DNA from 2 places in the Paenibacillus sp. MAHUQ-45 genome. Region 1 is predicted to be linked to the other one. Evidence: predicted binding sites of a transcription regulator. Region 1 holds the regulator's gene; the other holds the start of a gene.
The links. Region 1 encodes CtsR, which represses protease genes until heat stress. Its sites were predicted from a motif close to ATGGTCAATAAAGGTCAAACA; they were not measured.

Region 1 (15,648 bases):
CCAGCGCCGATGGTACTTGGACCGAAGGGTCCTGGGAGAGTAGGACGCCGCCAAGCAATTCAAACCATTGTTGAGTTTTCAACAATGGTTTTTTGCGTTGTGCAGACCTGTGGAAATGTTGTGGATAATTTGAGAAAAAGACAGAAAAATTACACACATGTGGACACAATGTTGCAAAGTAGATTGTCTCATTTTTGTGGATACAATGCATATTTAAATGGTATCGTCAAGTAAAAAGGTCAGTAATACACGGTTTTTGTGGATAAAAACTTGAATATGTGGATAAAATCCGGTAAATCGGGGATAACTCTTGGGATAGATGAGGTTTAATCGTTAAGAAGAAAGTTTCGAAGTATAGAGTTGTGGATAAGTTGTTGATATACTCTGATTTTTTCACTGAAATAGCAATGAAAGTCGGATGCCTGTATACTCACATTAGATCGATTATTGTACAGATGAGGTGAGTTAATGGAGATCAGGCAATTGAATTCCACTGAATTTGAGGATAGCGTAAGCTTATCCCAATATGCTTTTCAGTATAAACTTTCCATCGAAGATAGAAAAAAGAAACAAGAAAGATTCAAACCGGAACGGATTTGGGGAATCTTTGAGGATGGTAGTCTTAGCGCAATGCTGACGCTGCTCCCACTGCAGGTCAACTTACAAGGCCGTACCGTGTCTATGGGGGGAATTGCCGGTGTATCCACATGGCCGGAAAATCGCAGACAAGGCCTTGTAGCTCAATTGTTGTCTCATACGCTAGAGACGATGAATGAAGCCGGACAAACGTTGTCCTTTTTGCACCCTTTCCTGATTCCATTCTATCGTAAATTTGGCTGGGAGATTTATTGTGAGACCAAGAATTATACGATTCCTGTCTCGCAGTTCCCTCGAAAAATTGACGTTAAAGGTAGTGTCCGCCGCGATGTGCGCGAGGACCTTGAGAAGCTTGAACAATTATATGAGCGTTTTGCCTCCCAATATAATGGAACTCTGGTTCGCAGCAAAGACTGGTGGGAACATTCCGTGCTAAATGAGAATACACATCATGCGGTCTTTTATTCGTCAGAAGGTGATCCAGAAGGGTATATCCTGTATAGGGTAGAGAATAGAGAGTTGATTATCAGGGAGTTTGTTTATCTGAATGAAGCCTCGCGGCAAGCTCTATGGACCTTCTTGGCTAATCATGACTCTATGGTGACTGGGGCATCGCTAAAGTTTGTTCCAAGTGATGATATTCTGCCTTTCCTGCTGCCGGATCCCCGAATTACCCAGGAGAACCATCCTTATTTTATGGGCCGCATTGTGAATGCTAAGGCTTTTGTAGAGGAGTATTCATTTAATGAATTCGCTCTTTCTGGTCAGTCAAAGGTATTCATCGAGGACCAGCATGCACCGTGGAATCATGGACTTTGGGAATGGCAGGTTACAGATCGAGGGGCGGCGTCTTTGAAAAAGATTGAAGGCGAGCACTCGCAAGGGGATGTGGTCCTCGATATTGGAACATTAACGGTACTGCTGCTCGGCTATAAGCGTCCGGCAGAAATGGCTAAGGTAGGCAGGATAACCGGTAGTGAGACAGGAGTACAATGGCTGGAGGATATTATCCCGGTACAGAAGACCGCTTTGTTTGACTTTTTCTAATCCTAATCATTCATATAAAGACTCAAGCTCTTTCATGGCAATCGCTGTGGAAGAGCTTTTTACATCCCACAATGAAACGATTTTACGCTCAAGCTTCGAATACAATGATCACATTTTGTAAAAAATAAGAGTAGGCACTTGGCATTGCAAAAAAATATGTTATAATATTAAAAAAGTCAAAGAAAGTCAAAGTCAACGCAAACCAAAATAAGAGGTGTTTGAACTTCCCACTGACTTACAAGGTATGTAACTTCGAACGCTAAGGTCACACTATAGTGTTTGTACCTTATCATGAAGTGGCTATGATGGTCAGGATTCTTTGATTGGACTGTTGGCACTCTTTCAATGGCAATATTGCAACATCAAGAATGGAATACTGGAGGATGAGTGATGCGTAATATCTCCGATATTATCGAACAATATCTGAAGAATATTTTGCATGAAAGTCCCGAAGGTACGGTGGAAATCCAGCGAAATGACCTGGCGGACCAGTTCTCATGCGTGCCGTCACAGATCAACTATGTCATCAGTACACGCTTTACTCTGCAAAAAGGGTATATCGTGGAGAGCAAGCGCGGAGGCGGCGGTTATATCCGGATTCAGCGTTTTGAGCTACCCCAGAATGTGGCTTTGCATACTCATCTGAATCACACAATTGGGGCCGGAATTGACCAAAATACTGCCGAAGGGCTAATTTATCAGCTGGAGGAAGCCCGTTTTCTGAGTCAGCGGGAAGCATGCCTTATGCGTGCTGCCATTTCTCGGGAATGCCTGACAGTTAAGCTTCCGTACCGGGATGAGATTCGTGCCAAGCTTATGAAGGCTATGCTAATCTCTTTACTGGGCAAATAAACGTCAATCCCAAGGGAGGGACTGTACCTCATGTTATGCCAGGAATGTGGCGCCAAGCCGGCAACGCTCCATTTTACCAAAATCGTGAATGGAGAGAAGACGGAATTTCATATTTGTGAGAGCTGCGCGCGGGAAAAGGGAGAACTGATTCCGGGAACAGCCGGAGGTTTCTCTATTCACAGTTTGCTCTCTGGTCTGCTTGATCTCGAAGGGGCAGGTAAGGAGAAGACTGCGGCAGCGAAGACCACACAAAGTCTGCAATGCGAGAATTGTGGAATGACTTACTCCCAGTTCAGCAAACTTGGCCGCTTCGGCTGCAGTTCTTGTTACAAATATTTCAACAATGCCTTGGACCCGCTATTCAAGCGTGTGCATGGTAGCACAGCACATGTGGGCAAGATTCCGAAACGCGCTGGAACTCGGATCGTCTTCAGACGTCAAATCGACGAGTTGAAGCTGCAGTTGCAGCAGAGTATCGCCCAGGAAGAGTTCGAGACCGCGGCTCAATTGCGGGATCAGATTCGTGAGCTTGAAAAAGAAATCGCACAAGAGTAAAGTCTTTGATATATAGGGGGGATATGACATGTCAAGTCTCCGTTTTACCGAAAAAGCACTTAGTGACTGGATGCGCAGCGACGGTGACCATTCTGAGATTGTCATCAGCAGTCGTATGCGAATCGCCCGTAATTTGCAGCATCTCCCTTTCCCTCTACTTGCATCTGCCGAGCAATCGGAAGAGGTATTGGAACAGCTTAGTCCTGTGTTTCAGGGAGAGGCGGCAGCAGATTTTGGCACCTTTCAGCTATTGAGGCTGGATGATCTGGAGGAGCTGGATAAGAAGGTACTGGTGGAGAAGCATCTTATCAGTCCCAATCTCGCCAATGATTCTCGCGGCGGAGCCGTAATATTGAACGAAGACGAGTCGGTCAGCATTATGATCAATGAAGAGGATCATTTGCGGATTCAGTGTCTTTTCCCCGGACTTCATGTCAAGGAAGCATGGGAGCGTGCCGCAGCCATTGACGATATCTTCGAGGCTTCGGTGAATTACGCTTTTGATGATAAAAGAGGATACCTCACTAGCTGTCCAACGAATGTTGGAACAGGTCTCAGGGCTTCCGTGATGCTGCACTTGCCAGCTCTCGTCATGACGCATCAGATTAACCGCATTCTCTCGGCAGTGAATCAGGTGGGATTGACCGTAAGAGGAATTTATGGTGAAGGCAGCGAAGCAGTAGGGAACATCTTTCAGATCTCCAATCAAATTACCCTTGGACAAACTGAAAGTGAGATCATTGAGAACCTGCATAGCGTAGTAACTCAGATTATCGAGCATGAACGAAATGCCCGTGAGCGTCTGCTGGCCGATTCAGCGCTGCGGATTACCGACCGGGTGATGCGTTCTTACGGTATTTTGTCCTATGCAGCAGTGATGGAACTCAAGGAATCTGCTCAACGTCTGTCGGATGTCCGGCTTGGTGTTGATCTGGGTATCCTAGAAGGACCATCGCTCTCCGTGCTTAACGAGCTGAATGTCAAGACACAGCCTGGATTTTTGCAGAAAATGTTTGGCGACGAGATGACATCTACTGAGCGCGATATGTATCGGGCGAAGCTGCTCCGCGAAACATTGGGATCACAACATTAATCATAGATATTTAATATTCATGGAGGTGCAGGAGATATGATGTTTGGAAGATTTACGGAACGCGCACAAAAAGTGCTTGCTTTGGCGCAGGAAGAAGCCGTTCGTTTGGGACACAACAATATTGGGACAGAACATATTTTGCTTGGGCTTATTCGCGAAGGAGACGGAATTGCCGCAAAAGCATTAATCGGTTTGGGTCTGGGTCTTGAGAAGATTCAAGACGAAGTGGAAACACTGATTGGCAGAGGCCAAGAACAGCCTACGAACATTGCTTATACTCCTCGCGCCAAAAAAGTTATCGAGCTGTCGATGGACGAAGCCCGCAAGCTGGGTCACACGTATGTCGGCACGGAGCATATCCTGCTCGGACTTATCCGTGAAGGAGAGGGCGTAGCAGCCCGCGTACTCAACAACCTGGGCATTAGCCTGAACAAGGCCCGCCAGCAAGTGCTGCAGCTTCTGGGCAGCAGTGAGGCGGCTTCCAGCCACAGTGGTACTCCAGCTAATGTTAGCACACCAACGCTGGATGGTCTGGCCCGTGATTTGACGGCCTATGCCAAGGATGGCAACCTTGACCCGGTTATCGGCCGAAGCAAAGAGATTGAGCGTGTAATCCAGGTGCTTAGCCGTCGTACCAAGAACAATCCGGTGCTGATTGGTGAGCCTGGGGTAGGTAAGACAGCTATTGCTGAAGGCCTGGCTCAGAAAATCATCAACAATGAGATTCCCGAGACCCTACGTGACAAACGTGTCATGACCCTGGATATGGGTTCCGTAGTGGCCGGTACCAAATACCGCGGTGAGTTCGAAGACCGCCTGAAGAAAATTATGGACGAGATTCGTCAAGCAGGTAACATCGTGCTCTTCATCGACGAGTTGCACACTCTGATTGGTGCAGGTGGGGCGGAAGGTGCTATTGATGCCTCCAACATCTTGAAACCGGCCTTGGCCCGTGGAGAGCTGCAGTGCATCGGGGCAACCACGCTGGACGAATACCGCAAATATATTGAGAAAGATGCTGCCTTGGAGCGCCGCTTCCAGCCGATTACGGTGGATCAGCCTTCTCCAGAGGAAGCTGTACAGATCCTGTTCGGACTGCGTGACCGTTATGAAGCTCACCACCGTGTGAAGATTACGGATCAAGCGATAGTTGAAGCAGTTAAGTTGTCTGACCGTTACATTCCAGATCGGTTCCTTCCGGACAAAGCGATCGACCTGATCGACGAAGCAGGCTCTAAGGTAAGACTCAATTCCTACACGATTCCGCCGAATCTGAAGGAACTGGAAAGCCGCCTGGATGATATTCGCAAAGAGAAGGATGCTGCGGTACAAAGCCAGGAGTTCGAGAAAGCGGCTGCGCTGCGCGATACCGAACAGAAAATCCGCGAGGAACTGGATACCACTAGGAACCAGTGGAAAGAAAAGCAAGGCCGTACCGATTCCGAGGTTACGCCTGAGGATATCGCTCAGGTTGTGGCTATCTGGACCGGCATTCCGGTTAGCAAGCTGAAAGAAGAAGAGACCGACCGCCTGCTGAACATGGAAGCTCTGCTTCATGAGCGTGTAATCGGCCAGGATGAAGCCGTGAAGGCTGTGAGCCGGGCACTCCGCCGGGCACGTGCGGGTCTGAAAGATCCGAAGCGTCCAATGGGCTCCTTTATCTTCCTCGGACCAACCGGTGTAGGTAAGACTGAGTTGGCTCGTGCGCTTGCTGAAGCAATGTTCGGCGACGAGAACGCGGTGATCCGGATCGACATGTCGGAATACATGGAGAAGCACTCCACGTCCCGTCTGGTCGGAGCTCCTCCAGGGTATGTTGGATATGAAGAAGGCGGACAACTGACTGAAAAAGTACGCCGCAAGCCTTACTCTGTTGTCTTGCTAGATGAGATCGAGAAGGCGCATCCGGAAGTATTCAACATTCTGCTGCAAGTGCTTGAAGACGGTCGTCTGACTGACTCTAAGGGCCGGGTAGTCGATTTCCGCAACACACTGATCATTCTGACCTCCAATGTTGGGGCACAGGCGATCAAGAAGAATTCGACGCTTGGATTCACCGCTGTACAAGATGCGGGAGCGGATTACAGCAATATGAAGGGCAAGGTTATGGAAGAGCTGAAGAAGAGCTTCCGACCTGAATTCCTGAACCGGATTGACGAGATCATCGTCTTCCACTCTCTGGAAGAGAAGCATATTGCCGAGATCGTGACCTTGATGTCCGACGAGCTGCGCAAGCGGCTGCGTGAATATGATGTTGAATTTGTCCTTACAGATAAGGCCAAGGCATTCCTGGCCAAAGAAGGATATGATCCTGCCTTTGGTGCTCGTCCGCTTCGCCGGGCGATCCAGAAGCATATTGAGGATCGTTTGTCCGAGGAATTGCTGAAAGGCAATATCCAAAAAGGAGATTCGCTGACCATTGATGAGGTTGATAACGAGCTTGTCGTCAACCGGGAAGTTAAGCCGGAAAACCCGTCATTGGAAAAAGAAGTAGAAGCTGAATAAGAATTATTATACAAAAGCCCTCAATTCTCCGATAAGAGAATTGGGGGCTTTTTTTAAATAGTTCCGGCTGAAACGGATACCGTCACTTAGAGGACGGCAAAGCCGGTTCTACTTGCGCGGAAGCATTCTTTTTAGGAAACTCGCTAATCCTAACGGAAACCGGGGCAAATCGCTTTCGGAATAGCCTTTCGTTCAAGGGTCAGAAATGGTAAACTTTTATTGGCAGGAAATATTCTGCTTTTTACAAAAGTTCCGACAGTAAGGAGAAGTCATGGCCAAAGCGAAAACAAAGTTTTACTGCACCGAATGCGGGTATGAATCGCCCAAATGGTTTGGGAAATGCCCAGGCTGCCAGGCGTGGAACTCCATGGTGGAGGAAACAGAAAGCGTAGTCAAAACCCAGGGCATGAGCGCCCCTATTTTTCATAGTAAAGAAAAAGCGCAGTCGATCATAAATATAGAAAGTGACAAGGAGCCGCGTATCCTGACAGGCATTGGCGAACTCAACCGTGTCCTGGGGGGCGGCATTGTGCCCGGCTCACTGGTGCTGGTGGGCGGCGATCCCGGTATCGGGAAATCCACGTTACTACTGCAGACTTCACATGCTTTAACGACGCAGGGGCTGCGTGTGCTGTATATCTCTGGGGAGGAATCGGTGCGCCAGACCCGTCTGCGAGCGGATCGCCTCGGGGCGTTGTCAGGTGAGCTATACGTGCTATGTGAGACCAACATGGAAAGCATTGAGGAAGCGATAGAGCAGATCCAGCCGCAGTTCCTTGTTATTGACTCCATTCAGACCGTATTTTTACCAGAAGTCACGAGTGCACCCGGCAGTGTTACGCAGGTTCGGGAATGTACGACAAGATTCATGCGAATCGCCAAAATCCGCGGGATTGCCACAGTGCTTGTAGGGCATGTCACCAAGGAGGGGGCTATCGCGGGACCGCGGATGCTGGAGCATATGGTGGATTGCGTGCTGTATTTCGAAGGGGAGCGCCATCATACGTACCGGCTGCTCCGGGCGGTCAAGAACCGCTTTGGTTCTACCAATGAGATCGGCATCTTCGAAATGGGTGAGGGGGGACTCGTTGAAGTCGAGAACCCTTCCGAGCTTTTCCTGTCAGAACGCCCGCTTGGAGTAGCGGGATCGACAGTCGTGGCCAGCATGGAGGGCACCCGGCCGGTACTTGTGGAGCTGCAAGCCCTTGTTGCAGCGACACATTTTCCATCTCCGCGGCGTATGTGCACCGGGATGGATCACCAGCGTATGGCGCTGATCATCGCTGTACTGGAGAAACGGATGGGCATGTTCTTACAGAACCAGGATGCCTATCTTAACGTAGCCGGTGGTGTGAAGCTGGATGAGCCAGCGATTGATCTCGCCGTGGCAGTCAGCATCGCCTCCAGCTTCCGGGATATTTCGACTAAACCGTATGATGTATTCTTCGGGGAAGTTGGTCTTACCGGTGAGGTGAGAGGTGTGTCGCGTGCGGAAACACGTGTTAAGGAAGCTGCGAAACTTGGCTTCCGGCGGGTCATCATGCCTGAGAAGAGCATGAAAGGATGGAAGCACCCGCAGGATATTCAGATTATTGGCGTCAGCACCGTAGCAGATGCACTATCGGTCGCGTTAGATTAGGGGGCACAGGGACATGAAAGAAAACCTATCAGATAATATGAATGATCTGCTCAGACTGGCGGCACCCGGTACACCTTTCCGGGAAGGGCTAGAGAACGTACTACGCGCTAAGACTGGCGCGCTTATCGTCGTTGGATACAGCCCAGAGGTGATGGCAGTCGTAGACGGCGGATTCTCCATTAATTGCGATTTTTCGCCAAACTATTTGTATGAATTGGCCAAGATGGACGGTGCTATTATCCTAAGCGAGGATCTTAAGCGGATACTGTATGCCAACACACAGCTAATCCCGGACTCCTCGATCTCCTCCATTGAGACAGGAATCCGCCACCGGACCGCTGAACGCGTAGCCAAGCAAACGGGGAAATTGGTGGTTTCCATCTCCCAGCGTCGGAATATTATTACTCTGTATCAAGGCTCTATCCGTTATGCCCTGAAGGAAATTGGCGCTATTCTTGCGAAGGCCAATCAAGCCATTCAGACACTGGAGAAGTACAGAGCGGTACTAACTCAAGGACTGACCAACCTGTCCGCTTCCGAATATGAGGGGATTGTGACCGTAGCGGAAGTGGTTGGAGTTATCCAGCGGGTAGAAATGGTACTGCGGATTAAAATGGAAATCAAACGCTACATCAACGAATTGGGCAATGAAGGCCGTCTGATTAGCATGCAGATGGAAGAACTGGTCGGAAATACAGAGGAAGAAGCATGGCTTTTATACAGAGACTATGCAAGGGAAGAGCAAGAGGAGAAAATCCGCGAAATTATTGCCGGGCTTAAACGCGCGTCGGACGATGAACTGATGGACGATAACCATATCGCTCGCCTGTTGGGTTATTCCTCCACAGCCGTTGCTTCGGAAGAAGTGGTGACACCACGCGGTTACCGCCTGCTTAACAAAATTCCGCGACTGCCGAATGTGATCATTCACAATCTGGTGGAGCGCTTCGAGATGCTCCCTAATCTTATGACGGCCAGCATTGCGGAATTGGACGAAGTTGACGGGATCGGCGAGGTGCGAGCTCGCAATATCCAAGAAGGGTTAAAACGTTTGCAGAAACAAGTGCTTATTGACAGACAAATGTAAATATCATACAATCACGTAATATTGGTGACGTAGAGGCTCAAAGTTAGAATGTAGAGGTGAAGAATTTGATACAAAAATCAATTCCGAGTCTGTTTACCATCGGTAACTTGATGCTCGGAATGTTCGGGATCATGATGGCGCTGGATGGCAATGTTAGCATGGCCGCGATCATGGTTATTATTGCAATGCTACTTGACGGCCTGGATGGCCGTGTGGCTCGTGCCCTTAAGTGTGAGAGTGAATTCGGCAAGGAGCTCGATTCATTGTCGGATATTGTGTCATTCGGGGTTGCTCCCGCTTTGATCATGTATATGACGAGTTTGCAGAACCTCAATTCGGCATTAGGATGGACGGTTGCTGCCATTTTCCCGGTGTTCGGCGCACTCCGCCTGGCCCGTTTTAATGTACGCCCGGGAGTTCCCGGCTATTTTATCGGTTTGCCAATACCTGCCGCTGGTGGCGTTGTTGCCACTCTGGCGCTTTTTCATAAAGATGTGTCCCCTGGATTCATGATTGTGGCGACATTGCTCTTATCTTATCTGATGGTAAGTACGGTGAAATACCCGAATTTCAAAAAAATTGGTCTGCCCAAGAAAGCTATTATTGGTGCGCCGCTGGTGATTGTGGTTGCCGTGGCCGTAGCCGTGATTTTCCCTGAGCAAATTGCCAAGCTGATCTTCGTGCTGCTGGGTCTTTATGCGTTATACGGCTTCAAGCAGAATCTCGATCGTTTGACAGCAAGACGCCGTCACCGTCGCAGAAGACGATCCGAAGATAAAGTGTATCATTCCAAGAACGGCTAACAGCGGGAGCCTGCGGTTACTGAGTAGAATATAACTGTATGAGAAAGACTTTGCGGTCCTGAATGGACAGCAGAGTCTTTTTTTTCGTAAATGCAAGAAAACGGATACCGTCCACTGAAGGGGGATATCCGTTTTCTTGTTATATGCGGAACCTTATAAAATGGCGGTGTTTCGAAACATGAATTACACAGGGGAAGTGAAGACGGCACCATTGCTTGAGGTCAGGATAGATTGAACAATCCCAACGTTGCGCATTTCTGCGATTCCTTCTCTACAACCTCGTCCATGTTGATATCAAGTAAATTACAGAGGGCAGACATATAAAACAACTCACGGCCCAGCTCCGAGCCGATAACTTCCCGGCAATTCTCACACAGATGTCCCTCTACGTGGGTACCGGCAAGTTCTTTAGCATGCTCTAGCCCAGCACCGGGCTCAAAAACCTGTTTCGTGGCATGTAGCTGTATGCAGCCGCATTCTGTGATGGCTTTGACAACGGCGCGGTTGACGGATGCGCTGCTCTGTCCGTTCTTGGACAGCACATCCAGCAGACTACGGTGACGGAGCAGCAGTTCGGAGACTTGATCCTGAAAGGCCTGTAAACTTAGTGCGCTCATTTCCATTCACCCCTGGGTTCGTAATTGAGTTCATTATATGACAGGGCATCCACTATTTTCAACCCGGAAGTAAGACATCCCGTTGTAATTCCCCTGCATAAATACATTGCGTAGAAAAAATAACTGCACCTGCGATTATCGTCCTAAAAATTGGAACATACTGGTGAGGAATACAGCATTTTAGGATGAATATAGAAGGAGGTGCGCGAGTGATGTGGAAAAAGTTAATTTTGTCCTTCGTCGCAATTTGCGGGGGCTGGGGCGGTTATTCGTTATATCATGCGGCAGAAAGAAGTTTTCCTATAGGTGCAGGGAGATTGGCAAATAGCCTGCCGGTGGAGGGAAGTATTTTATTCGCGGTGCTGGGAGCCATTATTTTTCTGATTGCGGGAACGTTGAGCGCAGAATGGGTAGGTATTAAGCTGCGGGAGGCGGTCCAGTTCTGCTCACGTGTACCGATGAATGAGCTGGCCGCAGGGGCTGCTGGTTTGACCGGAGGTCTGGTGCTGTCGATCTTACTGCATCCCGCTCTGGGCTGGCTGGGAAAGGCCGGACAGCTGCTTCAGGTAGTTGCTACGATTGCCTTGGGATATATGGGGATGCGGATCGGGCTGGAGAAGAAGCAGGAGCTGGCCACCCTGTGGACGAGCGGTCGCTTCGGACAAGCGGACGAGCCAGAGGGCCGTGGGCTGGAGGAACATAAAATTCTGGACACCAGTGTTATCATTGACGGACGGATTGCCGATATCTGCAAGACAGGATTTATCGAAGGAACGATTGTCATTCCTGAATTTGTTCTGGAGGAGCTGCAGCATATTGCTGACTCTTCTGATCTGCTGAAGCGCAACCGCGGACGACGCGGACTGGACATTCTGAACAAAATCCAGAAAGAGCTGGATGTCAAAGTCCTGATCTATGAGGGGGATTTTGAAGAAATCTCCGAGGTGGATAGCAAGTTAGTCAAGCTGGCCAAGGTGTTGCGAGGTAAAGTTGTTACCAACGATTTTAACTTGAACAAAGTATGTGAGCTTCAGGGAGTATCCGTGCTTAATATCAATGATCTTGCCAACGCAGTGAAGCCAGTCGTGCTGCCCGGAGAAGAAATTGTTGTGCAAGTCATCAAGGATGGTAAGGAGCATGGTCAGGGAGTGGCTTATCTCGATGACGGAACGATGATTGTCGTGGAAGGCGGACGCGAATATATTGGCACGACGATGGAAGTTCTGGTGACCAGTGTTCTTCAGACCTCCGCTGGACGGATGATCTTTGCTAAGCCGAAGCTGCTAGAGAAGGCGCAATAACCCTGAACATCTGCTAGTGCAGGCTCTGAAATGGGTTGGAAATGCCCGTCAAACACGTTATGATGGGGGTATACGTGAAAGACAGGAGCTTAGGGGATGTCAAACAGTGTAGGCGCCGTGATTGTGGCGGCAGGCAAAGGAACACGGATGGGAACAGCAGAAAGCAAGCAGTACTTGCTGCTGGAGGGCAAGCCGATTGCTGTACATACGCTGGAGGTGTTTCAGCGGCATGAGCGGATCTCGGAAATCGTCCTCGTTACCGGGGCTGAGGATATGGAGCGATGCCAGGAATGGATAGCTGCTTATAAGCTGGACAAGGTTAAGATGATTGTTCCAGGCGGTTCCGAGCGACAGCACTCGGTGTACAGAGGGCTACTGCAACTGAACACCGAATGGGTAATGGTTCATGACGGTGTCCGGCCGTTCGTGCATCCTCGCGAGATTGAGGCCTGTTACCAGCAAGCACTTCAGAGCGGAGCCGCTGTGCTGGCTGTTCCGGTCAAGGATACGATCAAGCAGGTGGACAGCGGAGGGACCGTGGTGTCTACGCCGGATCGGCGAAGTCTGTGGGCGATTCAGACCCCGCAGACTTTTCGTCTGTCTGATTTGCTGATGGCCTATGAAACGGCGGAGCAGGATGGGTTTCTCGGTACGGATGATTCCAGTCTGGCCGAACGCGCCGGTATTGCCGTGTCTGTAGTAGAGGGTAGCTACAGGAATATTAAGATTACCACGCCTGAAGATCTTGATTTTGCGGAATTCACAGAAAGAACCAGGGGAGAGGGAGACAAATGATTGCTGTAGGACAAGGGTTTGACGTGCATCAGTTGGTGGAAGGAAGGCCATGCATTATCGGTGGAGTAACCATTCCATATGAAAAGGGGCTGCTGGGTCACTCTGATGCCGACGTGCTGCTGCACGCGGTCAGCGACGCTATCTTGGGCGCACTGGGACTTGGAGATATCGGCCGCCATTTTCCGGATACCGATCCGGCTTTCAAAGACGCTGATAGCTTGAAACTGTTGGAGCAGGTGTGGGCGCTTGCACGGGAGCGGGGATACAAGCTTGGGAACATCGATTCCACTATTATTGCCCAAAAACCGAAGATGGCACCGTATATTCCACAAATGACGGAAATTATCGCGCGTGTACTGGGTGCAGAGAGCACTCAGGTCAACGTTAAAGCAACCACCACGGAGCAGCTCGGCTTTGCCGGACGCGGTGAGGGGATAGCAGCGCAATCTATTGTCTGTCTGCTTAAAGATGTGATATCATCATGAGATGGCTGAACCAGGAATTTTATTTTTAACAACATGAGCGGAGGGATTGAAATGGCGGATGAAATCCGGGTGCGTTACGCACCGAGCCCTACGGGACATTTACATATCGGAAACGCCAGAACGGCGTTATTTAATTATTTGTACGCCCGCAACAAGGGTGGGAAATTCATTATCCGGATCGAAGATACGGACGTAAAGCGCAATATCGCCGGTGGCGAAGAAAGCCAGCTGAAATACTTGAAGTGGCTCGGTATTGAGTGGGATGAAAGTATTGATGTAGGCGGCGAATACGGCCCTTACCGCCAGACGGAGCGGCTGGATCTGTACCGTGTTCACTGGCAGGACTTGCTGGACCGTGGATTGGCTTATCACTGCTATTGCACGGAAGAGGAGCTGGAGGCAGAACGCGAAGAGCAGACAGCTCGAGGCGAGACTCCGCGCTATTCCGGCAAGCATCGTGATCTGACCGAGGAGCAACGCCTTGCGTTTGAAGCCGAGGGACGTGTAGCCAGCATCCGCTTCCGGGTGCCGGAAGACCGGACGTACACTTTTGATGATATCGTTAAAGGCAGTATTTCTTTCAATACGAAGGAAATGGGCGACTTTGTTATTGTGAAAAAAGATGGGATTCCAACTTACAACTTCGCGGTTACCGTGGACGACTATCTGATGAAAATCTCGCATGTGCTGCGCGGGGAAGACCATATCTCCAACACGCCGCGCCAGCTGATGATTTATGAAGCACTGGGCTGGGAAGCGCCGCTATTCGGACATATGACGCTGATTGTGGGCGAGAACCACAAGAAGCTCAGCAAGCGTGATGAATCGGTTATCCAGTTCATTGAGCAGTATGATAAGCTCGGATATCTGCCGGAAGCGCTGTTCAATTTTATTTCTCTCCTCGGCTGGTCGCCGGAAGGGGAAGAGGAAATCTACAGCAAGGATGAACTCATCCGCATCTTTACGTCGGACAGATTGTCCAAGAGCCCTGCTGTGTTCGATACAAACAAGTTGGCCCACTTGAACAACCATTATATTAAAAATGCTGATCCGAAGCGGATTGCCGCGCTGGCTATTCCTCATCTGCAGCAAGCGGGAAGACTTCCTGCTGAACTTAACGAAGAAGAGCAAGCCTGGGCGGAAAGCCTTGTTGCCCTCTATCAGGAGCAACTGGTGTCCGCTTCCGATATCGTAGGCCTGTCAGAGCTGTTCTTCCGTAGCCACCTGGAGCTGGAAAGTGAAGCCGTGCAGGTACTGGCGGAAGATACAGTCCCTGTAGTGCTATCTGCATTCCTGGCAAAGGTCGAAAACACCTCCGAATTTAATGCAGCTCATATCGCTGCCTTAATCAAGGAAGTGCAGAAGGAGACCGGGCATAAGGGCAAAGCGCTATTCATGCCGATTCGTGTCGCATTGACTGGACAAACTCATGGCCGTGATCTCAATGCTACCATTGCCCTGCTGGGTCAAAATCGGGTTATTGAACGCTTGAAATCGCAGATTAAAGGCGCCTAAGCGTTGCTGGGTGATTGCGGACTGCCCCTTGTCAGTCCTTCATCTTTTCGCTAAGATAGAAGAATACTATTAATAGCTATGATCAGGAAAAGTACGTGCAATAAGGCAATTGCCAGAGAGAATAACCGCGAAGAGTTCAATCTTTTCAGGCTGAGAGTTATTCATTTGTCTGCCACGGAACATGCGCCTGTGAGCTGCACGGCTGAGCGTCCTTTTGCAAGGGTCCGTTAGGCTGCGCCGGTACGTCCCCGTTATGGACGTCAAGGGGGACGAAGAACCGCTGCTATTGATATTCACGGCAGCCTGGAATCCGTCCAAGCAGAGTGGAACCGCGTTTTAACGTCTCTGCAGCGTTATGCTGCAGGGACGTTTTTTATTTGATTTTTCCATTAGGGTGTACAAATGATTGTTCGTGTACGGACAGTCAAATCAGTGAATGCGGCATATGCTGGAGCAGAGAGTTAGTGAAGGAATTGGAACATTTGCCGGATAGGTCTTATAGAAGCTTTTTATAGAGAGACCGGGTGTTGTTCCAGAAGACATTATCTTCCGCGCAGACCTGTAAGCAGGAGGCAAGGAAGTCAAGAGAAGGGGAGCGCGATGTTTAAGCATATCAAGTCGGACATTCGGGCCGTTTTTGACAATGATCCCGCAGCCCGAAGCTGGTTTGAGGTTGTCTTCACCTATGCAGGTCTGCACGCTATTTGGGGTCATCGGCTCGCTCATTATTTTTTCAAGCGTCATTTTTATACACTCG
Region 2 (15,648 bases), on a different contig from region 1:
AGAATATCAAGCTGCTGCAGCGGGAAGTTGGGCTGCAGAGCCTGCCGGATAAGCTGCGTGAAGTAGCAGAAATACGGCTGGCGCATCCGGATATCAACCTCAAGGAGGTTGGTGAGATGCTGAAGGGAACGGTCAGCAAATCGGGCGTAAACCACCGATTACGGAAGATTGATGAGCTGGCTGATAAGGTAAGAGGCGGCTAGGTATTTTTTTTCTAGTGCGGAATAAGTAATAATGATATAATATTATAAAATTTAATGTGAAATTTTTGGGCAGATCTCAATTAGGGGGTAAGTGTTTCATGACAAAGCACCCGGTAGTTGTACGGCTGAAGACGGGTCTCCATGCTCGGCCGGCAGCATTGTTCGTGCAAGAAGCCAACAAGTTTTCGTCGGAGATTTTCGTGGAAAAAGACGATAAAAAAGTAAACGCTAAGAGTATTATGGGTATCATGAGTCTGGCGATCAGTTCCGGCACGGAGATTTATATTAGCGCAGATGGCGCTGATGCGGATCAAGCTGTAACCGCTTTGACCAGTTTGGTGAGCAAGGAAGAGCTCGAGAACCAATAATTGTAAGGCCTTACTTTATATCCGCAGGACCAAAAGCCCCCTTGTGGGCTTTTTTTCATACTTAAAACTATAAATTTAAATTTATTAAACTATCTATAATGGGGTGCAAAGTTATGGCGAAGAATGTAAGGTTGGTATCGCCTAATTCTGAGTATCAAGGGGCCTATCTGGAGTTTTACCAGGAATGGGTGGATAGTGGGGAAGATATCGTTCCTTGGGTTGTAGAGAAGGACCCTAACGATTTTGCAGCGATGCTGCTCTTTCTGGAAGAGAACCGATTAGGCCTAGGTCTACCGGAAGGATGGGTGGCGAATTCAACGTTCTGGCTCGTGACCGAGGAGGGACAAGTTGTTGGCGCCGTTAATATTAGGCATACTTTAACTGAACAGGGTCTGCTTGTGAGTGGGCATATCGGCTATGGGATCAGACCTACGGCCAGACGCAAGGGATATGCAACAGAGTTGCTAAAGCAGGCATTGGTGAAAGCCCAGGAACTTGGCATTGATAAAGCATTGGTGCTTTGTGATGCAGTAAATACAGGATCGGCGAAGACGATTGCAAATAACGACGGTGCGGAAGATGAGCCATACACTGAAGAAGATGGGAATGTCGTCCGTCGCTTCTGGATTCAGACCTAAGGATTATTATGCATGAAGTCTGGAACAACCAATAAATATTTTTGTGCTCAGGCATAAAACGATGCAACATTTGCCAACCCGTCCCGTCTAAAGGGTACCAACTAATCAAGAAGGCTGAAAGGGGATAGCAAACATGAATAAATTAGCTAAATCATTTGGAACAGTAATGCTGGCAGGGAGTTTGTTGATTGGAGGTAGTGCGTTGAGCGCTGTATTCCAGGGGACTGCCACGGCTTATGCGGATGAAGTACAGAAGAATGTCGTGAATGTAGTCGGCAAAGGGGAATTGTCTATCAAGCCGGATATCGTCTATCTGTCCATCGCTGTAGACACCTCAGCAGCAACAGCGCAGGAAGCACAGAAAACAAACGCAGCCAAGATCCAAAAAATCACTACACTGCTGAAGGGCACTTGGAAGATTGCGGATAAGGACATTCAAAGCACCCAGTTCTATGTACAGCCAAATTACACTTACAGTGAGAAAGAAGGACAGCAGGTAAAGGGCTACAACGCTAATCATACATTGGTGGTTGCCTATCGTGATCTGGCAAAAGTAGGAGAGTTGTTGGATGCTGCTTCCGCTGCAGGCGCTAACAATATCGGCAATGCACGTTTTGCAGTAGAGGACAGCGCTGCTTTTGAAGCACAGGTTATTGAAAAAGCAATGGCTAACGCCGATGTTAAAGCTGGTGCGATTGCCAAGGCCTCTAAGCGCAGCCTGGGTCAGGTGATCAGTGTTAGCCAAAACGACCTTGGTAGCCAGCCAGTGTTCTTCGATCAAACTTTAAAAGCGATGGCCGCTTCGGCAGATGCCTCTGGCAACACATCCGTGCAGCCGGGAGAAGTTAAAGTGACTACTCAGCTTAATGTAACCTATGAATTGAAATAAATCAGCAGTCCCGTAATGAATAACGACAGTCTGTAATCAATGAAGGGGCCATCTCCTACCGCGTGAGCGAAGGAGGTGGCCTCTTTTTGCTGCGGATATTCCGGATACTCAATAGAAAAGGTGCGAAATCTCTCATTTTGTTTAATGAAATGTAATAACACTCACTATAATGCTGCTAATTTACTAAGGAATTGTAAAGAGAATTGTAACGACTGGATCTGGCGGGTTCTCTATAATTAGAGGAGTGGAAATGACTCGGAGGACGATGCTTCTCTCTTGGTAATGTTCCAAAGGATACATCATGATCTTGGAGGGAGAAATGACAATGAGTAAAATAGCGATGAAAAATGGTCGAAAATGGGGCGTGGGCCTGCTGGCGGCGGGGCTGCTGCTGAGCGGAGGCGTGCTGCCAGTACATACTAGCTTTGCTGCACCTGCGGTGAAGAATCCGAGTAAAGCGGACACGGTGGCTGTTCTGAAATGGAATGGTGTCCTTACACAGCAGACAGGGATCGTTCGATCTGGCGAGGTCTTTGTACCAGTAACTTTTCTGCGTGATGTCGTGAAGCTTCCGGTGAGCTACAGTCAGACGGACAGTGCCTATACGATTGGAAAAGGCAGTGCACAGACGAAGCTTCTGGTCTCCTCGTATGGGGTCTCCATCACGGTGAATAACTTTTTTATTAGGGAGTATGAAGGTCTAAACGTCAATAACCGGCTTTATGTTCCACTGGGTCTCCTGACTGACTATATGGGTTATAAAGGCGATTGGAACGCTCCTTCCGGCCGCCTAAACCTTATGGTCAGCCCGCAGAATGCGTTAAAAATCACCTCAGCGAACTATGCCAAGGGTAGTGAGGATGAAGGGGCAGTCATCAACCTCGATTACCCGCAAATAAGTGGGCTGGCTAATGCTGATGCGCAACAGAAAATTAATGCTGCACTCAAGCAGTCGACCATGAGATTTGCGGCTGGGGCCGAAGCGGACATTGCAGACAGGGACGAAGAGAGTCGTCCTTATGAATATGATGCAGGATATGTTGTGACCTACAATCAGAACGGCGTACTGAGCTTGCTGTTGAACCAGTACGGCTATACTGGAGGTGCGCATGGCATGTCTTATCGTCAGGCCTTTACCTTCTCCTTGAAGGATGGGAAACAGCTGCTCCTGCGTGATCTGTTCGGCGCTAATCCCAATTACAAGAAAGACCTGAATACCAAGCTGAGCCAGCGATTCAAAGCAGATGAAGGTTATTTTGGCGGGTTCACAGGCCTGAATACTGAGCAAAGTTACTATTTGAAAGACGGCAAGGTCGTTATCTTTTTCCAACTTTATGAATACACTCCATACGCTGCCGGATTCCCTGAATTCACCTTCACTTTTAAGGAATTGTTGCCAAATGGGAGTAGCCCGTTTTCCGCTTTAAAATAACCTCGGGACATCTTCCAGTTACCTAATCTATGTGAGACTCATATGCTGAATAGAGGTCTAGCACAGAGCGGGGAGGGAGAGTTATGGGTTTTCAGTATACGGCGATAGGCGATTCTCTGACGACGGGTTTTGGCGCGTTGCCGGGCAATGGATTCGTGCCAGTATACCGCAGAACGGCGGAATCCCGGCTAGGCGCCTTCGTGGCTTCGTCCAATCTGGGTGTCAATGGAATGACTACGGCCGACCTGGAGCAGCAGCTTCGCAGAAGCAACGGATTTCGTCAGTCGGTGCGGGAAGCGGACATTATTACAATGTCCATCGGCGGGAATGATTTGATCCATGCCGCGAAATCTGGAGGAGGTCCCTCGGGGATTTCACCCCGGGTTTTGCAAAAATCACTGCAGGAATGCCGGGAGAACTTTGCCGGAATTATGTCTTCGCTTAGACAATTGAAGGCGGGTACACGGGAGCCTTATATTATAAGAATAGTGGGATTGTATAATCCCTACCCTCAGATAGCGGAGGCGACAGCGTGGGTACGCCAGTTCAACCAGTATGCTTCTGGCTATAGCAGTCGGGTGGTTGGATTTGCTTCGATCTATGGTGATTTTGCTGGTAACGAGCGGAGCCTACTATCCATTGACCATCTCCATCCCAATGGACGGGGATACCGGGTGATTGCGAACAAGCTGGATGGGCTGCGGTACGGGATGCTGTACTGAGTAACTGGTGCAGGTGTTGTTAAAGGTTGTTTACTTAAAACGATGAGTTCCAAGCGTGTAAAGTTCGATACGTTAAAAAAAGCCCCTGAATCTGCATCGCGGATCCAGGGGCTTTTGCATGCTCGGAGAATTAAACTCCAGGTACCAGTGTCTTCTCAATCACCTTATCGACAATACCGTATTCGGCAGCATCAGCAGCGCTCATGAAGTAGTCACGATCTGTATCTTTCTCGATACGCTCCAGCGGCTGGCCAGTACGCTCAGACAGAATACGGTTCAGCTTGTCACGCAGCTTCAGGATGCGGCGGGCGCGGATTTCGATATCCGTTGCCTGTCCCTGAGCTCCGCCCAGCGGCTGGTGAATCATGATCTCGCTGTTCGGAAGCGCAAAACGCTTGCCCTTGGCGCCAGCGTTGAGCAGGAACGCTCCCATGGAAGCAGCCATGCCCACACAAATGGTGGAAACGTCAGGCTTAATGTATTGCATTGTATCAAATATAGCCATACCAGCAGTGATTGATCCGCCAGGACTGTTCACATAGAGGTGAATATCCTTCTCCGGGTCCTCAGCTGCTAGGAACAGCATTTGGGCGATGATGGAATTGGCCACCACGTCATTAACCTCCGTTCCGAGGAAAATGATGCGGTCCTTCAGCAAGCGGGAATAGATGTCATAAGCGCGTTCACCGCGGTTGCTCTGTTCTACTACCATTGGGATATAACTCACGTGGAAAACCTCCTTGGTATTGGCTCTTCGAATGTGTTCATTTGTTACTCTTACCGTAATAACCACATGATAAACAAATTCAAACAAAAAGTCAAAGAAAGTCAAACTTAGTTGCAAAAAAAAGAGCCACATCATGGCACTTTGGTTAAAAACAATATAGAACTCACAATTGAAGCTATTAAAAATAGTGGCGCGCCCGCCAAGAATCGAACTTGGATCTCAGGCTTCGGAGGCCTACGTCATATCCATTGGACCACGGGCGCAACAGAAATTATTATAATACAAGAAGATTACAATTGCAATGTATTAATATCAAAGCGTTGAAATCTTTCTTTTAGCGGGTCTTATGAAAATCGTACAAGCCCGTCCACCCTGCGGATTATCCAGCAAAAGAGGGGGGTAAAGCCCTTACATCCCGTGATATATGTATAAGATGAAAAGAGGTTGTGAATTCTACTCTCGGAAGACTTGCGCTTCGCTCGAAATTTGGTTAGAATATGGGTGGGACTTAAAAAGTTAACCCGGGACGTTTTAAGACCATGAACGAGGGAATAGAGAAAGACGAAGTTGCAGGAGTGAAAGCATGCGTAATTTATTGGAAATCCAAAAGCAGCTTCTGCCTGATCTCATGGAAACCCTTAAGAGACGGTACACGATTCTTCATCAGATCATGTTGTCCGATATTATCGGGCGCAGAACGCTGGCCGCTTCCCTGGATATGACGGAGCGGGTGCTGCGAGCCGAGACGGATCTTCTGAAATCGCAAGGGCTCATCGAGATCGAGAGCGTAGGCATGCGCATTAGCGATGCCGGTCGCAGACTGCTTGACCTGCTGGAGCCGATCGCCAAGAGCCTGTTTGGCCTAGATGATCTGGAAGAGAAAATCCGCACAACCTATGGTCTTAGTAAAGTTATTATAGTACCGGGTGACTGCGAATCGTCACCTTTCACCAAACGTGAGCTTGGACGCGCTGGCGCCAAGGCGCTACTCGGTGTATTGCGTTCAGACGATACTATTGCCGTCACAGGCGGCTCAACGCTAGCCGAGATGGCCGATCAGTTGTCCCCCCCGCTATCCCATTCCTATAAGGACGCCTGGTTTGTACCGGCGCGTGGAGGGCTGGGAGAGAGTATGGAGATTCAGGCTAACACGATCGCATCTACGATGGCCAAACGGGTAGGCGCGAATTACCGGCTGCTGCATGTACCGGACCTGCTCAGCGAGGATGCTTTTCAGTCCCTTGCGCTGGACTCCAATATTGGAGAGATCGTTGGCATCATCCGCCGCTCACGGATCATCGTGCACGGTATCGGTGACGCCCTGGAGATGACCCGCCGCCGTAATCTGGATGAAGCCACAGTGGCCGAAATTCAGGGAGAAGGAGCGGTAGCCGAGTCTTTCGGTTATTACTTCAATGAAGAGGGCAAGGTGGTTCACACCATGCTCACCATGGGACTGCGTCTGGAGGATATCATGCGGACGGAAGTCGTCGTCGGAATTGCCGGCGGCAAACGTAAGGCCAAAGCCATCCATGCGATGCTTCGTTTCGGGCAAGAGGATATTCTGATTACCGATGAGGCCGCTGCGGTGGAGATTGGTAGAGAAATCGACAGTGAAATACAGCTTCCTTTATAGTTTTACAGAAAATGGGGAGCAACGTTAATTATTTTGCATTATACTTAATATTGTTGTCTTGACAAGCTTTACGGCTTGTCTTGAATAAATAAAAAGAAATCTAGGAGGAACTATTCAATGAGTGTAAAAGTAGGTATTAACGGTTTTGGACGTATTGGCCGCCTTGCTTTCCGCCGTATTCAAAATGTAGAAGGTATCGAAGTGGTAGCAATCAATGACTTGACTGACGCTAAGATGCTTGCTCATTTGCTTAAATATGATACAACTCAAGGCACTTTCAAAGGCGATGTTGAAGTGCATGATGGATTCTTCAAAGTAAACGGTAAAGAAGTTAAGGTTCTTGCGAACCGCAACCCAGAAGAATTGCCTTGGGGCGACCTTGGCGTTGACATCGTACTGGAGTGCACAGGCTTCTTCACAACTAAAGAAGCAGCTGAGAAGCACCTTAAAGGCGGAGCTAAGAAAGTAGTTATCTCTGCTCCAGCTACTGGCGACATGAAAACTGTCGTTTACAACGTTAACCATGACATCCTTGATGGTACTGAAACTGTTATCTCCGGTGCTTCTTGCACAACGAACTGCCTAGCTCCAATGGCTAAAGTTCTGAACGACAAGTTCGGTATCGTTGAAGGTTTGATGACTACTATCCACGCTTACACTGGCGACCAAAACACTTTGGATGCTCCACACTCCAAAGGTGACTTCAGACGCGCTCGTGCAGCAGCTGAGAACATCATCCCTAACACTACCGGTGCTGCTAAAGCAATCGGTCTGGTTATTCCAGAACTGAAAGGCAAACTTGACGGTGCGGCTCAACGCGTTCCAGTAGCTACAGGTTCCCTGACTGAGCTGGTAACTGTACTTGAGAAGAACGTAACTGTTGAAGAGCTGAACGCAGCAATGAAAGAAGCTTCCGATCCAGAAACTTACGGCTACACTGAAGATGAAATCGTATCTTCCGACATTAAGGGCATCACTTTCGGTTCCCTGTTCGATGCTACACAAACTAAAGTATTGACTGTTGGCGACAAACAACTGGTTAAAACTGTTGCTTGGTATGACAACGAAATGTCCTACACTGCTCAATTGGTTCGTACTTTGGAGCACTTCGCAAAAATCGCTAAGTAATATCACTTTTATATAAGCATTATCTATAGAGCGGAAACAGATGTTCCTTGTTTCCGCTCTTTCTAAATGCATTCCTTGTAATTCCTGTTCGGATAAACTATGGGTGTGGAGGAAACTGTCATGAACAAAAAAAGTGTACGTGATGTAGAAGTAAAGGGTAAACGCGTATTCGTGCGCGTCGATTTCAATGTTCCTGTAGAAGATGGTAAGATTACAGATGATACTCGTATCCGTGAAACGCTACCTACGATTAAATACTTGATCGAGAACGGTGCAAAGGTCATTCTGGCCAGCCATATGGGCCGTCCTAAAGGTCAATTCGTAGATTCCATGCGTTTGACAGTTGCTGCTGAGCGTCTGTCCGAGCTGCTCGGCAAACCAGTGGCAAAAGCAGATGAAGCGATTGGTGAAGCTGTTAAAGCTAAAATCGCTGAGCTTGGCGAAGGCGATGTTCTCGTTCTTGAGAACGTTCGTTTCTACCCTGGTGAAGAGAAGAACGATCCTGAACTGGCGAAGCAGTTCGCAGAACTGGCTGACCTGTTCGTGAATGACGCTTTCGGCGCGGCTCACCGTGCACATGCATCCACAGAAGGTATCGCTCACTTCCTGCCAGCGGTATCGGGTCTACTTATGGAGAAAGAATTGTCCGTACTTGGTAAAGCATTGTCCAATCCGGAACGTCCTTTCACTGCCATCATCGGCGGTTCCAAGGTAAAAGACAAAATCGACGTAATCGACAACCTGCTGACTCTGGCTGACAATGTCCTGATCGGTGGCGGCTTGTCCTACACCTTCACTAAAGCATTGGGCTATGAAATCGGTATTTCCCTGGTGGACAACGAGAAACTGGATGTTGCTCTTGGATTCATCGAGAAAGCAAAAGCACTTGGCAAGAACTTCTTGCTGCCAGTTGACGTTGTAGTAGCCGACAAATTCGGTGCTGATGCCAACACTAAGATTGTTCCTTTCAATGAAATTCCAGAAGGCTGGGAAGGTCTTGATATCGGACCGAAAACTCGTGAAATCTATGCAGATGTAATCAAAAACTCCAAGCTGGTTGTATGGAATGGTCCTATGGGCGTATTCGAAATCGACAAGTTTGCTGAAGGTACACTCGCAGTAGCTAATGCTTGCGCAACTACAGAAGGTTACACTGTAATCGGCGGTGGTGATTCCGCAGCGGCAGCAGAGAAATTCCATCTGGCTGACAAAATGGATCACATCTCCACTGGCGGTGGCGCATCCCTGGAGTTCATGGAAGGCAAGGCTCTTCCTGGCGTAGAAGCACTTAACGATAAGTAAGACGTAGAAGGAGGCAACCAAGCCATGAGAACACCTATTATCGCCGGCAACTGGAAAATGTTCAAAACTGTTCCGGAAGCGGAAAGCTTTATCGCAGACATCAAAGGCAAAGCAGAAGTAGAAGGCGTAGAGACTGTAATCTGCGCTCCATTCACTAACCTGCCTGCTTTGGTAGCAGCAGTAAAAGGTACTAACATCAAGATTGGCGCACAAAACCTGCACTTCGAAGATAACGGAGCTTACACAGGCGAGATCAGCGGCGTAATGCTTAGCGATCTTGGTGTGGATTATGTTATCATCGGCCACTCCGAGCGTCGTGCTTACTTTGGCGAGACAGACGAAATCGTGAACAAGAAGCTGCACGCAGCATTCCGTCACGGCATTACTCCAATCGTATGTGTAGGCGAAAAGCTCGAAGAGCGTGAAGCTGACCAAACCAAAGACGTTTGTAAAGTTCAAACTGAAGCTGCATTCCAAGGCCTTAGCGCTGAGCAAGCAGCTAAAGTGGTTATCGCTTATGAGCCAATCTGGGCGATTGGTACCGGTAAATCTTCAACTTCCCAGGACGCTAATGAAGTTATTGCCTACATCCGCAGCCTTGTAAAAGGTCTGTACGATGAAGCAACAGCTGATGCAGTTCGCATTCAATACGGCGGCAGTGTGAAGCCTGAGAATGTAACGGAGTACTTGGGTCAAAGCGACATCGACGGCGCACTCGTCGGCGGTGCCAGTCTGCAACCTGATTCCTTCGTGGCCCTGGTTGAGGGGGCGAAGTAATAATGTCAGCACCAAGACCTGTAGCGTTAATTATCATGGACGGTTTCGGTCTGCGCGGCACGGATGAAGGCAACGCTGTTGCCCAAGCCAACAAGCCGAACTACGACCGTTACCTGAAACAATATCCGAACACCACGCTAACCGCTTGCGGTGAAGCTGTGGGTCTGCCGGAAGGACAAATGGGTAACTCTGAAGTGGGTCACCTTAATATTGGTGCCGGCCGGATTGTATACCAGGATCTTACCCGTATTGACAAGTCGATTCGTGACGGAGAATTCTTCGATAACGAGACGCTTGTTGCGGCTGTAAGAAACGCCAAATCAACCGGTAAAAAGCTTCATCTGTACGCGCTTGTATCCGACGGAGGGGTACATAGCCATATTCAACACTTGTTCGCGATGCTTGATCTGGCGAAGAAGGAAGATATGCACGACGTGTACATCCATGCCTTCATGGATGGCCGCGACGTAGCGCCTGACAGTGGTAAGAAGTTCATTACGGACCTTCTGGCCAAGATCGAAGAAGTTGGTGTAGGCCATATCGCTACCGTATCCGGACGTTACTTCGCGATGGACCGCGACAAACGTTGGGAACGGGTAGAGAAGACTTACCGTGCCATGGTGTATGGTGAAGGTCCGAAATACACCGACGCACTGCAAGCGATCACCGCTTCCTACGAGAATTCCGTCTTTGACGAATTCGTAGAGCCAAGTGTAATCGTGGACAGCGAAGGCAAGCCTCTGACAACGGTAGAAAGTGGCGATTCCGTCGTATTCCTTAACTTCCGTCCAGACCGTGCTATTCAACTGTCGCAAGTATTCACCAATGCGGATTTCCGCGGCTTCGATCGGGGCCCGTTGTTCCCGCAAAACCTGCATTTCGTATGCCTAACGACATTCAGCGAAACGGTGCAAGGATACGTAGCCTACGCACCGAAGAACCTGGATAATACGCTAGGTGAAGTGCTGGTACAGAATAACAAGAAGCAATTGCGTATTGCAGAGACTGAAAAGTATCCGCACGTAACCTTCTTCTTCAGCGGCGGCCGCGATGAAGAGCTTCCTGGGGAGACCCGTATTCTGATTAACTCGCCGAAGGTAGCAACCTATGACTTGAAGCCGGAGATGAGCGCATACGAAGTGGCTGCAGCCTGCGTAGCGGAGATCGAAGCGGACAGACAAGATGCTATTATTCTGAACTTCGCCAATCCTGATATGGTTGGACACTCCGGTATGCTGGAGCCGACCATCAAGGCTGTTGAAGTAACAGATGAGTGCGTAGGTAAGGTAGTAGATGCGGTTGTTGCCAAGGGCGGCGTAGCGATTATTATCGCTGACCACGGTAATGCGGATATGGTGTTTGACGAGGAAGGTCGTCCGTTCACGGCACACACTACTAATCCTGTACCGTTCATCCTCACCGATGAAAATGTTGTATTGCGCGATTCCGGCATCTTGGCGGATGTAGCACCAACTATTCTGGATTTGATGGGCCTTCCGCAACCTGCGGAAATGACCGGACAATCCATGATTGCCAGCCGTAAGTAAGCTTCATTCGGCGCTGGAACGTTTAATAAAGCAAGATTAAGACTATACCAACGATAAAAGGAGATTAACTAACATGACTATTATTTCTGACGTATATGCTCGCGAAGTCCTTGACTCCCGTGGTAACCCTACTGTTGAGGTTGACGTTTACCTTGAATCCGGCGCTAAAGGCCGCGCTATCGTTCCTTCCGGTGCTTCCACTGGTGCACACGAAGCTGTAGAACTTCGTGATGGCGACAAATCCCGTTTCCTCGGCAAAGGTGTTCTGAAAGCTGTTGAGAACGTAAATGAAATCATCGCTCCAGAAGTTATCGGTATGGACGCTCTTGACCAACTGGGTATCGACAAATTGATGATCGCCCTTGATGGTACTCCTAACAAAGGTAAACTCGGCGCTAACGCTATCTTGGCAGTATCCATGGCTGTAGCTCGCGCAGCTGCTGATGCTTTGGATGTACCTTTGTATGTATACCTTGGCGGATTCAACGCTAAAGCTCTTCCAGTACCAATGATGAACATCATCAACGGTGGTGAGCATGCTGACAACAACATCGACGTTCAAGAGTTCATGGTTCTTCCTGTAGGCGCTCCAAGCTTCAAAGAAGCTCTTCGCGTTGGTGCAGAAATCTTCCACAACCTGAAATCCGTACTTAGCTCCAAAGGTCTGAACACAGCTGTTGGTGACGAAGGTGGTTTCGCGCCGAACCTTGGTTCGAACGAAGAAGCAATCACTACAATCATCGAAGCGATCGAAAAAGCAGGTTACAAACCAGGTGTTGACGTATTCCTGGGTATGGACGTTGCTTCCACTGAGTTCTACAAAGACGGTAAATACACACTTGCTGGCGAAGGTAAATCTTACACTTCCGCTGAGTATGTTGACCTTCTTGCTTCTTGGGTTGATAAATACCCAATCATCACCATCGAAGACGGTATGTCCGAAGACGACTGGGATGGTTGGAAATTGCTTACTGAAAAATTGGGCGACAAAGTTCAATTGGTTGGTGACGACTTGTTCGTTACAAACACTGAGCGTCTTGCAACAGGTATCGAAAAAGGTATCGGTAACTCCATCTTGGTTAAGGTTAACCAAATTGGTACATTGACTGAAACTTTCGATGCTATCGAAATGGCTAAACGCGCTGGTTACACAGCAGTTATCTCTCACCGTTCCGGTGAATCCGAAGATAGCACCATCGCTGATATCGCAGTTGCGACTAACGCTGGCCAAATCAAAACAGGTGCTCCTTCCCGTACAGACCGTGTTGCTAAATACAACCAATTGCTTCGCATCGAAGATGAGTTGGGTGAATTGGCTCAATACAACGGCCTGAAATCCTTCTACAACCTTAAAAGATAATTCACTTCTCTTGTAGAGGTGTACAGTAGACCTGCCGCTTTCGGCAGGTCTTTTTTTCGTTAGAGAGTGGTCATAGGACGTTAGTGCGAAGTCATTTTCCATAGACGTGGCTGTGTAGGGAAAATGTCTCTGACGCTTCACACGTTAACTTGCTGCAAATCGCCGGATTTCCAAGGAACTTATGGTCTTACTGGTTGTATTACCCCGGTTGTTATGATAAAATAAAAATGCTGTTTAAGATTCGTGAGTCCTAAATGCCTATAGATTATGGATGCTTAGACGTAGGAGGTGGAAGTGAATGGATATCTTTTTGAAAGTATTGCTCCTTGTTTTTTCGATCGGTCTGATTGCGGTCGTTCTTCTGCAAAAGGGGAAAAGCGCAGGTCTTTCCGGTGCCATCTCCGGCGGTGCTGAGCATCTTTTCGGTAAAACAAAGGCACGTGGTATGGAACTCGTACTGCAACGTGTAACAGTTGGTCTGGCAGCTGGATTCTTCATCATGGCAATCCTTGTTGCTGTGTTTGTTGACTAGACTTCTTATAATGTAAATGCAAAGCCTTGGCTCTCTTCTGAATGGAACAGAGCGAAGGCTTTTTTGTTGTATATTTGAATTTTTTGTCCCGACTTAACGTCCAGATTACAGTTCTAGGGATGCCGAGGATTGATTTCGTGTATACTAGGGTATGAAGTAGGTAAAGGTAAATTTTACTTGCGGCATATTTATCCTAAGGGACAAGCCATACATATATGCCAGCGGCTACGGAGCCGCGGAGGGCCGAGGTGAAGGAACAGATGATAACACAGGAAATACTACTTGATTTTATGCGTGAAACAGCCTACAAACCGATGACTTACGACGAACTGGTGAGCCATTTCGCTCTGGAAGATAGCAACGAGTTCAAAGCGTTCGAGGAGCTGCTGATTGCCCTGGAACAGGACGGCCGGATGGTGCTGACCCGCCATGGCCGCTACGGCGTGCCGGAGCGGATGGATCTGTTGCGCGGACGACTGCAAGCACATGCCAAGGGCTTTGCTTTTCTCATCCCCGATGATCGGGAACATCCTGACGTATATATTCATGCGAACGATCTTAAGGGAGCCATGAACGGCGACATCGTACTGGTGCGCGTTAGCTCCAAGAGTCCGTCCGGTGGACGGATGGAAGGTGAGGTTGTACGGATTGTCAGAAGAGGTGTGCTACAGACTGTAGGTGTATTTCAAAGTCTGGATGCCTATGGTTTCGTGCTGCCTGATGATAAACGGATTAACCGGGATATTTTTATTCCCAGGGAGTCCTTCAATGGGGCGGTGGACGGCGAGAAAGTCGTTGTACGCATTGTGAATTATCCAGAGGGCCGTTCGGCAGCAGAAGGGGAAATTATCGAAATTCTCGGGCATAAGGATGATCCGGGCATCGATATTTTGTCCGTTATCCGGAAGCATCAATTGCCAGAGGCTTTCCCGGAGGAGGTTATGGCGGAAGCAAACGCTGCTCCAGATGCCATTACCGAAGAAGAGATCATTCAGCAAGGACGGCGCGATCTGCGGGGTCTGAACATCGTTACCATTGACGGTGAGGATGCGAAGGACCTTGATGACGCAGTCAACGTAGAGCGGCTCCCGAACGGAAACTATAAGCTGGGCGTACACATTGCGGACGTCGGCTACTATGTACGTGAGAGCTCAGAGCTAGATAAAGAAGCGTATGACCGCGGATGCAGCGTGTATTTGGTGGATCGGGTCATTCCAATGCTCCCGCACCGACTGTCGAACGGGATTTGCAGCTTGAATCCGCAGGTGGATCGTCTGACGATGTCCTGTGAGATGGAGTTCAACGAGCATATGAAGGTTGTGAAGCATGATGTCTTCACGAGCGTTATTCGTACTAAAGAGCGGATGACTTATAAAAATGTTCGCAGAATTCTGGAAGAGGAAGATCCTGAGCTGCTGGAGCGTTACAGTCCGCTGATTGAAGACTTCCGCCTCATGAAAGAGCTAGCCATGAAGCTGCGTGATGCACGGATGCGGCGCGGGGCAGTGGACTTCGACTTTGAAGAGAGCAAGATCATTGTTGATGAGAACGGCAAGGCTGTAGATATTGTAAAACGGGAACGTTCTGTCGCCGAGCAAATTATCGAAGAATTCATGCTGGCAGCCAATGAGACGGTGGCTGAGCATTTCCACTGGCTGAAGGTTCCTTTCCTGTACCGGATTCACGAAGATCCGGACCCGGAGAAGCTGCAGAACTTTATGGCTTTTGCAGCCAACTTCGGTCATCATGTCAAAGGTCGGGGCAACTCTGTTCACCCGCGTGCGCTGCAGAACCTCCTGGAGGAGATTCGCGGTACGAAAGAACAGACGGTCATTAGCACGATGATGCTTCGTTCGATGAAGCAGGCCAAATATGATGCAGAAAGTACAGGTCACTTCGGCCTTGCCGCGGAATACTACTCCCACTTCACCTCGCCAATTCGCCGTTATCCCGATCTGGTCATTCACCGGGTGATGCGTGAGGTGATTGAAGGCGGCGGTGTGCTGACTCCGAAGAGACAGGAATACCTAGCTACCCGGATGCCAGACATTGCTCAGCAGTCTTCTGAGCGTGAACGCGTTGCTGTAGAGGCCGAGCGGGATACGGAGCAGCTTAAGAAAGCTGAGTACATGCAGGATAAGGTGGGCGAGGAATTCGACGCCATGATCAGCAGTGTGACCAGCTTCGGGATGTTCATCGAGCTGGAAAATACCGTCGAAGGTCTCATTCGCCTCAGTGCGCTGACGGATGATTATTACCACTTCGACGAAGCCCATATGGCGCTCATCGGTGAGCGCACCTCCAAGGTGTTCCGTATCGGCGATGAGGTGAAGATTCGGGTCGCCCGTGTGAACATGGACGACCACACGATCGACTTCGAGCTCGTC

Region 2: clpP (ATP-dependent Clp endopeptidase proteolytic subunit ClpP) is a predicted target of CtsR. The motif match lies at 5,067-5,087, and genes of this name have one in related genera.

What each region holds. Positions count from the first base shown of each region.
Region 1 covers NZ_JBYUPV010000020.1:51,492-67,139, reverse strand. Annotated here, with positions in the region: partial or broken rRNA gene rrf (5S ribosomal RNA) at 1-56, shown strand, start outside; gene AC3Y23_RS27750 (GNAT family N-acetyltransferase) at 469-1,644, shown strand; gene AC3Y23_RS27745 (CtsR family transcriptional regulator) at 2,035-2,496, shown strand; gene mcsA (protein-arginine kinase activator protein McsA) at 2,527-3,051, shown strand; gene mcsB (protein-arginine kinase McsB) at 3,080-4,144, shown strand; gene clpC (ATP-dependent protease ATP-binding subunit ClpC) at 4,181-6,649, shown strand; gene radA (DNA repair protein RadA) at 6,921-8,288, shown strand; gene disA (DNA integrity scanning diadenylate cyclase DisA) at 8,302-9,375, shown strand; gene pssA (CDP-diacylglycerol--serine O-phosphatidyltransferase) at 9,441-10,178, shown strand; gene AC3Y23_RS27710 (nucleoside triphosphate pyrophosphohydrolase family protein) at 10,400-10,795, opposite strand; gene AC3Y23_RS27705 (PIN/TRAM domain-containing protein) at 11,008-12,096, shown strand; gene ispD (2-C-methyl-D-erythritol 4-phosphate cytidylyltransferase) at 12,193-12,891, shown strand; gene ispF (2-C-methyl-D-erythritol 2,4-cyclodiphosphate synthase) at 12,888-13,376, shown strand; gene gltX (glutamate--tRNA ligase) at 13,428-14,891, shown strand; gene cysE (serine O-acetyltransferase) at 15,492-15,648, shown strand, end outside.
Region 2 covers NZ_JBYUPV010000018.1:41,672-57,319, reverse strand. Annotated here, with positions in the region: gene whiA (DNA-binding protein WhiA) at 1-203, shown strand, start outside; gene AC3Y23_RS26825 (HPr family phosphocarrier protein) at 302-571, shown strand; gene AC3Y23_RS26820 (GNAT family N-acetyltransferase) at 685-1,209, shown strand; gene AC3Y23_RS26815 (SIMPL domain-containing protein) at 1,343-2,098, shown strand; gene AC3Y23_RS26810 (PdaC/SigV domain-containing protein) at 2,424-3,530, shown strand; gene AC3Y23_RS26805 (GDSL-type esterase/lipase family protein) at 3,614-4,252, shown strand; gene clpP (ATP-dependent Clp endopeptidase proteolytic subunit ClpP) at 4,383-4,979, opposite strand; tRNA gene AC3Y23_RS26795 (tRNA-Arg) at 5,168-5,242, opposite strand; gene AC3Y23_RS26790 (sugar-binding transcriptional regulator) at 5,563-6,615, shown strand; gene gap (type I glyceraldehyde-3-phosphate dehydrogenase) at 6,733-7,743, shown strand; gene AC3Y23_RS26780 (phosphoglycerate kinase) at 7,864-9,045, shown strand; gene tpiA (triose-phosphate isomerase) at 9,070-9,822, shown strand; gene gpmI (2,3-bisphosphoglycerate-independent phosphoglycerate mutase) at 9,825-11,369, shown strand; gene eno (phosphopyruvate hydratase) at 11,443-12,729, shown strand; gene secG (preprotein translocase subunit SecG) at 13,028-13,261, shown strand; gene rnr (ribonuclease R) at 13,522-15,648, shown strand, end outside.